DNA from 3 places in the Nonomuraea sp. NPDC049309 genome. Region 1 is predicted to be linked to each of the others. Evidence: riboswitches for the same ligand, from Rfam matches in the RefSeq annotation. Region 1 holds a riboswitch; each other region holds the start of a gene.
The links. A riboswitch is a leader RNA that binds a small molecule or an ion and turns the genes downstream of it on or off. The one in region 1 is predicted to bind cyclic di-AMP.
Positions count from the first base shown of each region.

Region 2: linked by a shared signal. The riboswitch ahead of ACGFIM_RS09645 (C40 family peptidase) and the one ahead of ACGFIM_RS33410 (hypothetical protein) in region 1 are both predicted to bind cyclic di-AMP.
Region 3: linked by a shared signal. The riboswitch ahead of ACGFIM_RS38095 (coiled-coil domain-containing protein) and the one ahead of ACGFIM_RS33410 (hypothetical protein) in region 1 are both predicted to bind cyclic di-AMP.

Region 1 covers NZ_JBICSH010000006.1:377,336-381,836, reverse strand. Annotated here, with positions in the region: gene ACGFIM_RS33420 (winged helix-turn-helix transcriptional regulator) at 1-75, shown strand, start outside; gene ACGFIM_RS33415 (alpha/beta fold hydrolase) at 576-1,421, opposite strand; gene ACGFIM_RS33410 (hypothetical protein) at 1,896-2,495, opposite strand; cyclic di-AMP (ydaO/yuaA leader) riboswitch at 2,689-2,830, opposite strand; gene ACGFIM_RS33405 (DUF5302 domain-containing protein) at 3,000-3,212, opposite strand; gene ACGFIM_RS33400 (MDR family MFS transporter) at 3,250-4,501, opposite strand, start outside.
Region 2 covers NZ_JBICSH010000001.1:2,147,954-2,152,454, forward strand. Annotated here, with positions in the region: gene ACGFIM_RS09635 (M48 family metallopeptidase) at 1-1,040, opposite strand, end outside; gene ACGFIM_RS09640 (hypothetical protein) at 1,052-1,870, opposite strand; gene ACGFIM_RS09645 (C40 family peptidase) at 1,943-2,449, opposite strand; cyclic di-AMP (ydaO/yuaA leader) riboswitch at 2,544-2,708, opposite strand; gene ACGFIM_RS09650 (NlpC/P60 family protein) at 3,535-4,449, opposite strand.
Region 3 covers NZ_JBICSH010000010.1:13,048-17,548, reverse strand. Annotated here, with positions in the region: partial or broken gene ACGFIM_RS38100 (transposase) at 1-958, shown strand, start outside; gene ACGFIM_RS38095 (coiled-coil domain-containing protein) at 1,073-2,029, opposite strand; cyclic di-AMP (ydaO/yuaA leader) riboswitch at 2,035-2,176, opposite strand; gene galT (galactose-1-phosphate uridylyltransferase) at 2,247-3,326, opposite strand; gene ACGFIM_RS38085 (DeoR/GlpR family DNA-binding transcription regulator) at 3,323-4,102, opposite strand; gene ACGFIM_RS38080 (50S ribosomal protein bL37) at 4,303-4,380, shown strand; gene ACGFIM_RS38075 (TrpB-like pyridoxal phosphate-dependent enzyme) at 4,430-4,501, opposite strand, start outside.

The DNA of each region.
Region 1 (4,501 bases):
GCGGATTGGGCGGAGCGCAACGTCAACGAGATCATGCGCTGCCGCGAGAAGTACGCGTCGCGCACCGGCACGTGATCCCGGCCGGAGCGTGCCGGTTGCGGGCAAGCCGGTCGAGTGCACGCCGCATGACGTGCACGCCGCATGACGTGCATGGCGCATGACGTGCATGGCGCATGACAGCGGGTCGCGCACCGGCGGACGCCTCACCGACGGCAGGGGACGGCACCACGCCGATGCGCGCGCCCGATGCGGGCGGCTTTCAAGGGGCGAGCACCGCAGGTTTCAAAGGCGAGCGCCGCGGTTTCAAGAAGCGCCGCGGGCTGGCATGGAGCCGGCCCGCGGGGGCGGGGAGCGGCCGACGGAGCGCGGATAACAGCCACCAGGGCGCAGAGAGCGGCCGACGGGACGCACCCAGCGGACAACGGAGCGCGGACACCACCAGCGGGGCACGGACAGCGGCCGGCGGAGGCGGAGGCGGCCGGCGGAGCTGGGGCGGATGACGGGCGGGATAGTCGATGGGCGGGCGGGGGTGGCCGGCGGTCCGTGGCGCAGGGGTGGGGCCGCCGGCCGGCGCGTCAGGCCGAGGTCAGTTTGGTGATCTCGGAGACGATGTCGGGCCAGAGCGCCTTCGGCAGGTCGTGCCCCATCCCCGGGTACGTCACCAGCCGTGCCCCCGGCACCGCCTCCGCCGTGGCGCGGCCGCCGGCCACGGGGACCAGCGGGTCGGCCTCGCCGTGGATCACCAGCGTGGGGACGCGGACGTTCGCCAGCGCCTCCGTCCGGTCGCCCGACGCCCTGATCGCCGCGAACTGCCGGGCCGTGCCCGCGGGGTCGAAGCAGCGGTCGTAGGCCAGCCCGGCCCGCGTCCTGATGGCCTCCTCGTCCATCTCGTAGCCCGGCGAGCCGATCGTCGACCAGGTCACCACCGACTGGTCGATCACCCCGGCGCGGTCCTTCGGCGGCGGGGTGAGCAGCGCCTTGAGCGCCTCGGGGGTGGGCGGGGCGACGTCGGGTCCGGGTGTGGACATGATCGAGGTCAGCGTGAGCACGCGCTCGGGGTGCCTGATCGCCAGCGTCTGGGCGATCATGCCGCCCATCGAGGCGCCCACGACGTGCGCGGATGGCCAGCCGATGGCGTCCATGAGCGCGGCGGTGTCGTCGGCCATGTCCTCCAGCAGGTACGGCGCGGGCTCCCCCGGCCGGGGCGCGCCCGCGTCGTGGAAGTGCGTGGACAGGCCGACGTCGCGGTTGTCGAACCGTACGACGTGGTGTCCCTGCTCCGCGAGGAGCCGGCAGAGCCCTTCGTCCCACTGGATGAGCTGGGCGCCGAGCCCCATGATCAGGAGGAGCGGCCGCCCTGTGGGTGAGCCGAAGCTGTCGTAGGCGATCTCTATGCCGTTTGCGGCTACACGGGTCGTCACGCCGACCAGAATGTCATTCTGGTCGGCGCCCGTAAAGCGGCATTTGTACGCCGCTACGAGTCCGCGAAACGCGCCCCCTAGGTATACCGGCCACAGACGTTGGTGACAGCGATACGGGATTTGCGACTCGCCGTCGAGGATCTTGAAATGGGTGAGGACCTCCTGGCGTGGTGTGCAACGACCAAGAAACGCACCACACGACAGCACACCGCGCGACTACGGACCACTCGACAGCGCGCCACGTGGCGGCGTGCCGCCATGACGGACCCGCGCATGGAGCGGGACTCGCGCATGGAGCGGGGCCCGCGCATGGAGCGGGGCCCGCGCATGGAGCGGGGCCCGCGCCTGGGGCGGGGAGAGAATCGCCGCGCCGGCACGCGGAGGGGGAAGGGCGCACCGGCGCGGCGATGGCGCACGTCCGCGACGCCGCACGGGGACGGGGACGGCGCGTCAGCGGACGGCGTAGGCGCCGGGTCAGCGGGCGGCGGGCACCGAGCGGCCGCCGGCCTGCTGGGACTGCTCGTCCTGCGCGGGCGGGGGCGCGGGGTTCCTGTCTCGCCTGGACCAGGCGCCGGTCGAGAACGGCACCGGGTAGTTCTTCTTGCCGGGCCCTGGGCCCCACTTGGTGATGACGTACTGGACCTCGATGTGGCCCTGGCCGCCGATGCCGTCGACGTGCAGCGTGTTCGGGTTGAACGTGCCGCCGGTCAGCTCGGCGAACGTCTTGGCGTCGAGGTCGAGCATGATGCCGCGGTTGGAGGGCTCGCCGGGACCGCGGTCACCGACGAAGAACGGCGCCTTCTTGCCCTTGTAGACCACGTATCCCTCGGTCATCAGCGGCCAGCTCGGGCTGGCCGCGAGACCCTTCTGCATGGGCTTGCCGCTGGCCGGCAGCCCGGTGTCACCGGCTCGGCCGGAGGCGTCGTCCCAGAAGTAGGAGGCCGTGGTCGAGCCCTTGAGCAGGATCTTCTCGTCAACGGTGTCGGCGTGGGCCGCCGTGCCGGCGATGGTCATGCCGACCGCGCAGCAGGTGGTCAGCGAGGCGAGGGAACGCAGGCCGAAACAGGCAGACATGAAGCAGCAAACCCTTCACGAGGGGACAGGGGGAGTTACGCCGGCGCTGAGGGGGAAATGGGCACGGCGGAGCAGAGCATCCGCGCGCTACGCGCGACGCAAATAACGAGCCTGGGGAAGGGGGCCGCTCAGCAGGCGGCCGTCAGCACGAAGCGGTCCGGGGGTACGACACGCTGGTGACACATGTGATACGCAATCCTCTCCATCACGCCTACCGGGTTAGCTGACGGGTTCGGGCGGTGGAGTTGCCCTACCGGCCACGGGGGCCGGATTCACCCCAAGGGGAGGGTGGTTCCCCGGTTCCCGAAAGGTTCGGGATTCGGCGCCAGCCGGTCGTCCGTCTTGGGTAAGGACTAGGTCACCGGCTGGTAATGGCGAACACTCTAACGACGGGACTGGACACCCGCAAACGTTTCACCATGAATCGGACAAAAGATCTACCTTAGGCGGGAATGAAAATGCGAAAGGGGCACGGCATGCCGTGCCCCTGGGGATTTCGCTTGATCAGCCGCCGCTCTTACGCCTGAACGATCTCTTGCTGGCGGCCGGACCGTGCGTCCCGTGAATCTTCGATGGATCGAAGCCCCTGCCACCCGCGCCTGAGCCCGCCTGCTGATTGCGCTTGCGTTCGAGCGCCTCGCGGAACTTGCGCTTCATCGCGTCCTCGGGAGTCTCGCTGACTTCCGGCTCCGGTGCATCCGCCATGAGGACCTCCATGGTGTCGGGGATACCGAACAGCTTCGCACGGTGCCGTTCATGACGCGAAACCGGCCTCCACCGAGCCCGCCCGCGCGTCCTCGCGCCCTGCGGGCGGCGATCCCGGACGGGTGAGCCGCCGGTCCGGCAGCGCGGACACCGCCACCAGGGCGATCAGCGCGCCCGCCACCCCGAGCGCCGGCACCACCAGCGCGGCGGCCGAGGCGTGCGCGGCGGCCTCGCCCACCACGGGCACGTTCGCCGCGAACTCCCCCGCGTAGAGCGTGCCGCCCACCGCCAGCGCCACCGAACCGCCGATCTGCCGGAAGAAGGTGAGGTTGGCCGAGGCGGTGCCGAGGTGCCGCGGCTCCACCGACTGCTGCGCGGCCACCGTCAGCCCGGACAGCATCGGCCCCATGCCGAGCCCGAGGGGCAGCATCCACAGCGCGACCGCCAGACCCCCGCTGTTCACGGAGAGGTTGAGGCAGAGCAGCGCGCCCGCGCCCAGCAGGACCGGCGAGATCAGCAGCCACGGCTTGTACCGGCCGGTCCTGGCCATCAGCGCGCCCATGAGCACGCTGCCCGCGACCATGCCCAGCGTCAGCGGATAGATCCGCAGGCCCGAGGCGGTGGCGCTGGCGCCCAGCGCCTGCTGGAAGTAGCGGGGCAGGAAGACCACGCCCGCGTACATGCAGAAGGCCGTCACGAACGAGACGAGATTGACCAGCGTGTACGAGCGGTTCGCGAACAGCTCCACCGGCATGATGGGGCTCGCCACCCGCCGCTCGACCGCCACGAAGACGGCCAGCAGCGCCAGTGCCAGCAGGATCGGCCCGGCCACGGGGGCGTCGGTCCAGGTGTGGCCGTCCAGCCCCTTCTCGGTCAGGCCCAGCAGCAACGCGGTGACGGCCACGGTGAACACCGCGATGCCGGCGTAGTCGGGACGCCCGCCGCCGGTGCCGGGGCGGCGCGGCAGCCGCAGCACGATGATCGCCACCAGCACGATCCCGATCGGCACGTTCACGTAGAAGGCCCAGCGCCAGGTCGCCTGGTCGGTGAACAGCCCGCCGAGGAACGGCCCCGCCAGGTACGTCAGCCCCATCACGCCGCCGATCGCCCCCTGCACGCGGGCGCCGCCCGACGCCGGCGGGAACATCTCCATCACCAGCGCGATCGACAGCGGCATCAGCGCGCCCGCGCCGAGCCCCTGGAGCGCGCGGAAGGCGATGAGCTGCGTCATGTCCTGCGCGGCGCCCGACAGGGCCGACCCGATCAGGAACACCACCATGCCGATCAGCAGCAGCGGCTTC
Region 2 (4,501 bases), on a different contig from region 1:
CTGCGCGAGGCGTCGGCCACCAGCACATCCTCCACCGGCACGCCGTCGCGCGCGGCCATGTCGAGCAGGTTCGTCCGCAGCGTGCCCTGCGGCATCGGGGTGAAGTCGTTGAACAGCGGCTCGAAGATCACCGGGTAGGCGAACGAGGCCGCCACCGTGAACGCGAACGCCCCTGCGGCCGCCGGGATCCACCAGCGCCGCACCTTGCGGGCCAGCGCCACCAGGACCACCAGCATGAGACAGAGCAGGAACGTCTCCACGCCCAGGCTCTTCAGCCGGTCGGCCGTCCAGCCGGCCCAGTCCTGCGTGGACAGGCCGTACTCGCGCAGGATCGTCTCGAACCACACGCCCAGGGGCCACCGGAGCGCCTCAATGATCGCCGTGATCACCACCGTGCCGAGGATCACCCGCAGCCACCACGGGCCCCTCAGCCAGGCCAGTACCTTCGCGCCGAACGGGGTGGCCACCAGCACCCCGGCGGAGATGAGGGTGAGCGCCAGCGACAGGTAGCTCGGCAGGCTGGTCGCCGCGTCGAACGCCTCTCCCTTGGCGATCTGGGCGGCGGTGAAGTCGCGGGCCGGATCGGGCGGCCCTCCGGTCAGCACGTCCCAGGGCGTGGTGAACGCGGCCACGGCGATGATCACGATGCCGAGCAGCACCAGCGCCAGGGCCGCCTGGCGGCGCAGGGCCGGGGTGGTCGTTCCGCGTTCGTCCATGCCCGCCCCCTTCCCGCTGGTCAAGCGCTGAACGTCCGCCTTTCCGCCGTCCGCGTCCGAGGCCGGCGAGTCCAAGGCCGGCGGGTCCGAGGCCGGCGGGTCCGCCTGCGCGCCGCCTGCCGCGGCCTTTTCGTCCGGGGTCCGCGCGCCCTCCTGCCCGCCTGCGGCCTCCGCGTCCTGGGCGCCGCCTCCGGCGGGCGCACCGGGCGGGTGGGTGGCGCCCACCGTGGCCAGCGCCTCCTCAGCCGCCCGGGTGCCGTCCTTCGCCCCCTCGGCCTCCGCGCGGTCCGTCTCCCGGCCGTCCGGGTGTTGTCGTTCGCTCATCTGCCTCCCCTTCACACGAGCTGATCCCGCACGTACGCGCGCCACCGCGCGGTCAGCGTCGCGACGGAGAGCCCGAGCGCGGCGAGTGCCCGATCGGTCCCGCGTGCGCGGGCCGCACGGTAGAGCCTCACCAGGGTCCCCTCACCGAACCGGTCAGCGAGGAAGCGACACGCCAGCCAGGCCTCCTGGTACGCCCGGGCGAGCGCGGCCGGGTCGGCGCCGTTCGCCGCGAAAGCCGCAGGCCCCGGCAGATCGGTCGGGAGGCGTCCGGCCCGCACCTCGGCGGCCAGCTCGGCGGCGGCGACCGTCACGGGCAGCCCGGCGTCGCGGTAGGCGACGTAGTCGGCGAAGCCCTCGTACAGCCAGACGGGCAGGCCCGCGGTGCCGGCGACGACGTGGGTGAGCTCGTGGGCGAGGACGACGTCCCTGCCCGTGGGGTTGAGCCTGGCGAACGACTCGGGCACGACGATCACCCGTTCGCCGTCGGCCAGTGCCGCCAGGCCGTCCACGCCGCCCACCCGGGCCAGCGCGGCCGCCTCGCGGGCGCCGGCCGGTACGACGATCAAGGGGCGTACGGGGCGGGCGAGCACCGCCGAGACCCGGCGGCCCGCCGTGTCGGCCCTGCGCGCCAGCTCGCCGAGCCCCGTGGCGTCGTGGCCCACGACCGTGGACCACCTGCCGCGGCGCACGGCGTACGGGCCGGGCCACAGGCCGCGTACCGCCTGGGGCAGGATCGGCGCGCCGGGCAGCGGAGCGGCGGCCGGCGCGAGGGAGACGGCGGCGAGCACCAGCCCGGCCGCCACGGCACGTCGGCTCACCTGCTCGGGCACAGCCCCGATGGTAGGCCGTCCCCGGCACGCGAGAGCCCCGCCCGGATCGGAGAGGATCCGGACGGGGCTTCTTCACGCGCCGGGACGGACGGCGCCGACGAAGGACGCCTTACGCCATCCGCTCAGCTTGTCGATGCGTACCCGTTCACCCGTCCGAGGTGAATGGATCATCTTGCCTTTGCCGACGTACATGCCCACATGGCCGAGCCCGTTGAAGAACATCAGGTCACCAGGCTGGAGATTGCGCCAGGAGACCTTCTTCCTGACGCGGGCGAACTGGCTGCTCGCCACGCGCGGGAGCTTGACGCCGGCCTTCCTCCAGGCGTACTGGACGAGACCGGAGCAGTCGAAGGCACCGGGTCCGGCGGCCCCGTAACGGTACGGGTCACCGATCTGCTTCTTGGCCACGGCGACGGCCTTGCCGGCCCTCGCCCTCTGCCGGGCGGCCTTGGCGGCCCTCTTACGGGCCTTGGCCGAGGCGGTGGTGCGGGCGGTGGTGGCCGCCTTCACCGTCGCTCCGGCCGCCGCACCGGCGTCGCGGGTCGTCGCCGCCTGAGCCTCGGGGGCATGGAGGACCATACCTCCGGCTGTCACAGTCAACGTGAGTGCGACACCACTCAGGGCAAGGCGGGACAGGCGGGGGTTCTGCGGGGATTCAGACAGGATTTCTCCTTGGGTCTTCCACGAACGCCTACCGGGTTAGCTGACGGATTCGGGCGTGGAAGTCGCCCTACGGCGCGATGGCGCGCCGATTCACCCCTGATCCCTTGGGGAACGCGGGATCGCTGGGTCCCCGGCTCCGTGCCTCCTGGCTGCACGGATTCGGCAGGTCACGCCCCGATCGATGCGTGCGATGGGGATGTCGGGGCCGACCGGCGGATATGTATCTGTCTCACATCGGGAGTGACCGATGATCGGTTCGCGACGACATGGCTTGTCCGCCGCGACGCCAGAAGTTACGCCGAACGGTCACGAATCGGCAAAGCCCAAGTAACGCTGTAAAGATCAGATAGAGGTATTTGTCAGACTCGGAACCGCTGCTGGGACCCCAGATCCCGTGACCGAAATGTGACCTCACTCACAATTCCATTCCCGCCCCTTTGTAAGGTCTCATCAGTCACATCTGTCACCTGCGTCACAAATGTGAACCCCGTTCCCGCACGGCCGCCCGCCGGCGCGAATGACCACCGCGACAGGATGCACCTTTCGAAATTTCCCCTTTTTCCGACACGTCCTAGCAGCAAGATCGCGCCTTCACCACGGTCTACGGCCCGCACCTTGGCGCCACTACGATGCCGCATCGTAGAAGGAGAGCGACGTATATCACACTCGGAGAAACGGCGACTAAAGCGAATAGCGGTCCTGAATGCGACAGATCATGAAAACGACTCTGGGAATCCGTCCGCTCGGCCGGGTCGCGCCAGTCGGCGCCGTCGGAGGTGCGGGCGGAGCCGCGTCTCAGGTACGGGCGGAGCCGCGTCTCAGGTCCGGCCCCTACCGGCCCGGTCTCTTAGTGAACCGGCCGAAGAGCGGAGACGGTGGCTTCGCAAGCGTGCCGCGAAAAGCGGCCGGCCCGCCCGTCCGAGGTCGTGAACCTCGGCACGAGCGGGCCGTCACCGGAGAAACGGGTGCGCGAAGCGCGGGTCTCCCCGCACGCGTCAGCCTTACGGGCGGATCGCGCCGACGAGGCGGCGGCCGTACTCGGAGAGCTTGACGACCTTGACGACGTCGCCCGTCTGCGGGGCGTGGACGATCTGCCCGTTGCCCGCATAGATACTGACGTGCCCCAAACCCTCGCTGAAGATGAGATCACCAGGCTGGAGGTCGTCCAGCGACACCCGCCGGTTCGCGCCCCAGGCCCACTGCTGCCAGGTCGTACGCGGTAGCCGCACGCCCGCGGCCGCCCACGCCGCCTGAGTGAGCCCCGAGCAGTCGTACCCGCCCGGACCGGTGCCGCCGAACACGTACGGCTTGCCGATCTGCGCGTACGCGAACCGCAGCACCGCCGCGGCGCTCCCCGACGCGGGCCCGGTGTACTTGAGCCCGGTGCTGTTGGGGTTGCCCGGATTGTAGGCGCCCAGCTTGTCGAGCAGCTTCTTCTGCTGCGCGATGAGCTTGAGCACCTCCGCGCGCTCTTTTTGAACGGCGTCGCGCTCCTTGTCGGCCTCTTTGAGCGCCTTCTGCGCCTTGTCCCGCTGGATCTTCAGGCCCCGGTTCTCCCGGTCGAAGGCCGCGAGTTTCTGCAGCCTTTCCTGAGCGAGCTGCCCGGCCACGGCGAGGCCGAACAACCTGCCCTGAGGGTCGTTGGAGCCGAAGATGCCGGGCCAGGACGTGAGGTCCTCGCCCAGCTTGTAGCTGTCGACGGCCATGCCGACCACCTGTTCGCGGAGGTCGGCGACGGTGGCCAGCTTGCGCTTGTAGCTCGCGTCGAGCTTGGTGTAGGTGCTCTTGGCCTTCTTGTAGCGCTCTGTGGCGGTGTTGTAACGGTCGACAACCTTGTCCGCCCTGTCGTTGAGCCTCTCCAGCTTGGCCTTCGCCTGGGCGATCGAGGGTTGGGGATCAGCGAGGGCCGCTCCCATCGGAGTCAGCATCAGTCCGAACGCGAGACCCGCGGCCATCGGCACCCGGCCA
Region 3 (4,501 bases), on a different contig from region 1:
AAGCTGGTGCTGGAGTCCGCGCTCGAGGGCGAGCTCACCGACCACCTCGGCTACGGCAAACGCCAGCGCAGCGACGGCAACGGCAACGCCCGTAACGGCACACGCTCCAAGACGGTCATCGCCGATGTCGGGCCGGTGGAGATCAGCGTGCCCCGCGACCGGGACGGCAGCTTCGAGCCGAAGATCGTGCGCAAGCGGCAGCGGCGCCTGTCCGGGGTGGACGAGATGGTCATCTCCCTGGCCGCCGAGGGGGCTGACCACCGGGGAGATCTCCGCTCACCTGGCCGAGGTCTACGGCGCCGAGGTGTCCAAGCAGACCATCTCGGCCATCACCGGCAAGGTGCTGGCGGGCATGGCCGAATGGCAGAACCGGCCACTGGATCCCGTCTGCCCGGTGATCTTCATCGACGCCATCCACGTCAAGCTGCGCGACGGGCAGGTCGCCAACCGGCCCATCTCCCTCGCCCTGGCGGTCGCCGTCGACGGCGAGCGCGACATCCTCGGGCTGTGGCGCGCCTCGTTCCGGTACGCCGCCCGCCGGCACGGGGACGCCATCGCTCGTGCGCTCAAGCCCGTCTGCACCGCTGCGACCGGGGCAGCCGCACTGGAGCGCTTCATGGAGTTCGCCGAGGCCTGGGGCGGCAGATACCCGGCGATCGTGAAGCTGTGGGAGGACGCCTGGGCCGAGTTCGTGCCCTTTCTGTCCTTCGAGGCCGAGATCCGGCGGGTGATCTGCTCGACCAACGCCATCGAATCGGTCAACGCACGCATCCGGCGGGCGGTCAACGCCCGCGGCCACTTCCCCAATGAGCAGGCCGCCCTCACATGCGTCTACATGGCGATCATGAGCCTGGACCCGACCGGCAAAGGCCGCAAACGCTGGATCACTCGCTGGAAAACCGCCTTGAACGCCTTCGCCATCACCTTCGAAGGCCGCCTGACACCTACCACCCGCTGAAACAACTCACGCAGCGTTACACCGTCTACTGGACAGCCCCCAAGACCAGGGCTACTGCCGTACAAACGCCCTCAACTTGTGGATATCCATCATCAGATGCAATATCCCCTACTTTCAGTTCATCGAGATGTGCACGTGGTCGTAGTGGTTCTCGGTGATGCTGCCGCGGTCGGCCATCGCGCGCCAGCCGGTGCCGGAGTTGATGCGCTGCTTCCAGATCACGTACTTCACGCCGAGCTTGTCCTTGTTCTGCAGCGCCCACTCGGCGATGCGGTCGCCGAGCGCGTTGTTGGCGGGCGTCGGCAGGGTGCCGCCGGTGCTCATCATGAAGTCGCAGGCGCGGCCGAGCGGGTGTTCGCCGCTGGAGCCCGCGCGGAAGCAGCCCACCGTGTACGGCAGCGCGAAGTTCTTCTCGATCTGCTGCTTCATCAGCCGCGTGCGCGGGGTGATGTTGTCGGGCCCGCCGGGCAGTTCGGGCGCCCAGGTGCCGTTGGACCTGCGGCCGGTGGCGACCGGCACGAGGTCGCGCAGCTTCTTCTCGATGTCGCTGATGACGCCTTCGGCCTCGCGGCGCTGCCTGGCCACCTCCGCCGCGTCCTTCTTGATCTTGGCGGTGAGCGCGGCGGCCTCGTCGCTGGCCTTCTTGCGTTCGTCGCGGGCCTTGGCGACGCTCGCCACGACGGCCTGCTGTTCGGCGGTGAGCTGTTCGAGGAGGGCGGCGGTGCCGGCGTCGCCCGGCATCATGAAGCCGGGCAGCGACGGGTCGATGTTCTGGTAGCGCAGGCGGGCGATCTCGGCGACGCGCTGCTCGGCGGCGGCGAGCGTCTGCTCGGCCGCGGTCAGCTTGGCCTGCGCGGCTTTGGCGGCTTCCTGTGCCTTGGCCAGCTCGACGCGCTTGAGGTTGTACTTCTCGATGAGCTTGTCGACCTTGTTGTTGAGCTGCTTGAGCTGGGCGCGGAGCTCGGACTCCGTCGGTTTCGGGGCGGCCGTCGCCGCGTGCGCCGGGAGGACGGCGATGGCGGCGGCGGCGATGAGACCGATGGCAAGTTTCGCGGGGGACGAAGCCGCCACGTATGAGTTCCTCTCCCTCTGCCGGCCGGGTTAGCTGACGGGTTCGGGCATGGGAGTCGCTCCCTACCGCCGTAGCGGATTCACCCCAAGGCGCGGTTGGGTCCCCGGCTCCCGGGCGACGCGCCCGGGATTAGGCGGGCATCAGCCGTGTTACGGGCGATGCATATGGGGATATTAGTGGTAGATCACGAGTCATGCGACCTTAAGTAGAAATCTATTAGTGATCGATCTGTGATCGAATCATCCGGGCCGCCTCCTCGGGGCGCACGTCGTTCACGAACGCCCCCATCGCCGACTCCGAGCCCGCCAGATACTTGAGCTTGTTCGGCGCCCGCCGGATGGAGAACAGCTCCAGGTGCAGGTACGCGAGGTCGCGCCCCGTGCGCACCGGCGCCTGGTGCCAGGCCGAGATGTACGGCATGACGATCCCGAACAGCCCGTCGAACGCCCGCAGCACCGAGGTGTAGAGCGGGGCGAACGCGGCGCGCTCCGCATCCGTGAGCGCCGCCAGGTCCGGCACCTGCCGGTGCGGATAGATGTGCACCTCGAACGGCCAGCGCGCGGCGGCCGGCACGAAGGCCGTCCACAGCTCGTTGGAGGCGACCACCCGCGTGCCCTCGGCCCGCTCGGCGGCCAGCACGTCGGCGAAGAGGTTCCCCGGGCCCTTGTAGCGCTCGGCGGCCCCGAGCTGCAGCTTCGTCCTCGGCGTGACGTACGGGTAGGCGTAGATCTGCCCATGCGGGTGCGCGATGGTGATGCCGATCTCCGCGCCCCGGTTCTCGAAGCAGAAGACCTGCTCGACGCCCTCGATGCCGGACAGCTCCGCCGTACGGTCGGCCCACGCCTCCATGACCAGCACCACCTGCTCGTCGGAGAGCGCGGAGAAGGAGGAGTCGTGGTCGGAGGTGAAGCACACCACCTCGCAGCGCCCCACGCCCGGACGGACCTCGCTCAGGCCCCCCACAGGCTCATAAGTGCCGAAATTTCCGGAGAAGGAGGGGAAGCGGTTCTCGAACACGACCACGTCGTAGTCGTAGGAGGGGATCTCCGTCGCGCGCTCGTCCGACGATGGGCACAGCGGGCACTCGGCCGTGCCGCCGGTCGGCAGGAACGTCCGCGTCTGCCGGTGCCCCGCGATCGCGATCCACTCCTCGGTCAGCGGGTCGTAGCGCAGCTCCGAGGCCGGCGGCCGGGGGTCGAGCCGGCGCCGGTCGATCGCGCTCCTGTCCGCGTCGTCGCGCCGGTCGAAGTAGATCAGCTCCCGGCCGTCGGCGAGATGGGTGATGGTGCGCTTCACGACGAGCCCTCCGCGATGATCAGTTCGCCGGCCCGTTCGGCCAGCTCCGTACGTGCTTCCTCCGGCAGGCCCGCGTCGCTGACGACCACGTCGGCCTCGTCCAGCTCGGCGATCGTGCTGATGCCCACCGTGTTCCACTTCGTGTGGTCGGCCGGGACGACCAGCCGGCTCGCCGCCGCCACCAGCTCCCTGTCGGTCTCCGACTCCAGCAGGTTGGGCGTGGTGAACCCGGCCCGCACGCTCATGCCGTGCACGCCGAGGAAGAGCGTGTCGACGTGCAGGCGGCGGATCGCGGCCACCGCGACCGGCCCTACCAGCGCGTCGGACGGCGTGCGCACGCCACCCGTCAGCACGACCGTACGGTCGGCGCGCGGGTTGCGATGGAAGACCTCGGCGACCGGGATCGAGTTGGTGATCACGGTCAGCTCGGGCACGCCGATGAGGTGGTGCGCCAGCGCCCACGTGGTGGTGCCGGCCGACAGCGCCACGGCGGTGCCGGGGCGGACGAGCATGGCCGCGCGCTTGGCGATGGCCTCCTTCTCCTGCTGCTGCCTGGCCGACTTGGCGGTGAAGCCGGGCTCCTCGGTCGAGCCGGGGCCGAGGGCGGTGGCTCCGCCGTGCACCTTCTCCAGCAGGCCGCGCTCGGCCAGCACCTCCAGGTCGCGCCGGATGGTCATGTCGGAGACGCCGAGTTCGCGTACGAGGTCGGCCACTCGCACGCCGCCGAGCCTGCGGACGCGTTCGAGGATCGCCTGCTGACGCTGCTGTGCGAGCACACCCGCTCCTTCCAACACATTCCACCAAATTATGACATGGACATGTTGAGGAATGTTAGTTCGTGCGGAGCGCTTGCGCCGGTCACCGTGTGGGGAGACGTTGAGTCAGAAGCAGTGTCGATCACTGGGCCGATCACTGGGCCGATCACCGGGCCGGTCACTGGGCCGGTCACAGGAGCCGATCAACGGGAGGCGAGCTCATGGCAAAGCGCGCACGTAAGGGCAGGGCACGCAAGAAGAAGAAGGCGAACCACGGCAAGCGCCCGACCGCGCGATGACGGCGGGGTGGCCGCAGGACGCGGCCACCCGCTCGTCCGACCGGGCCCGTCAACCGGGGAGTTCGGTGAGCGCCTGGTCGAGGCGCTCCTGCGGCAGCGTGTAGTCCTCCAGCTCGCCCGC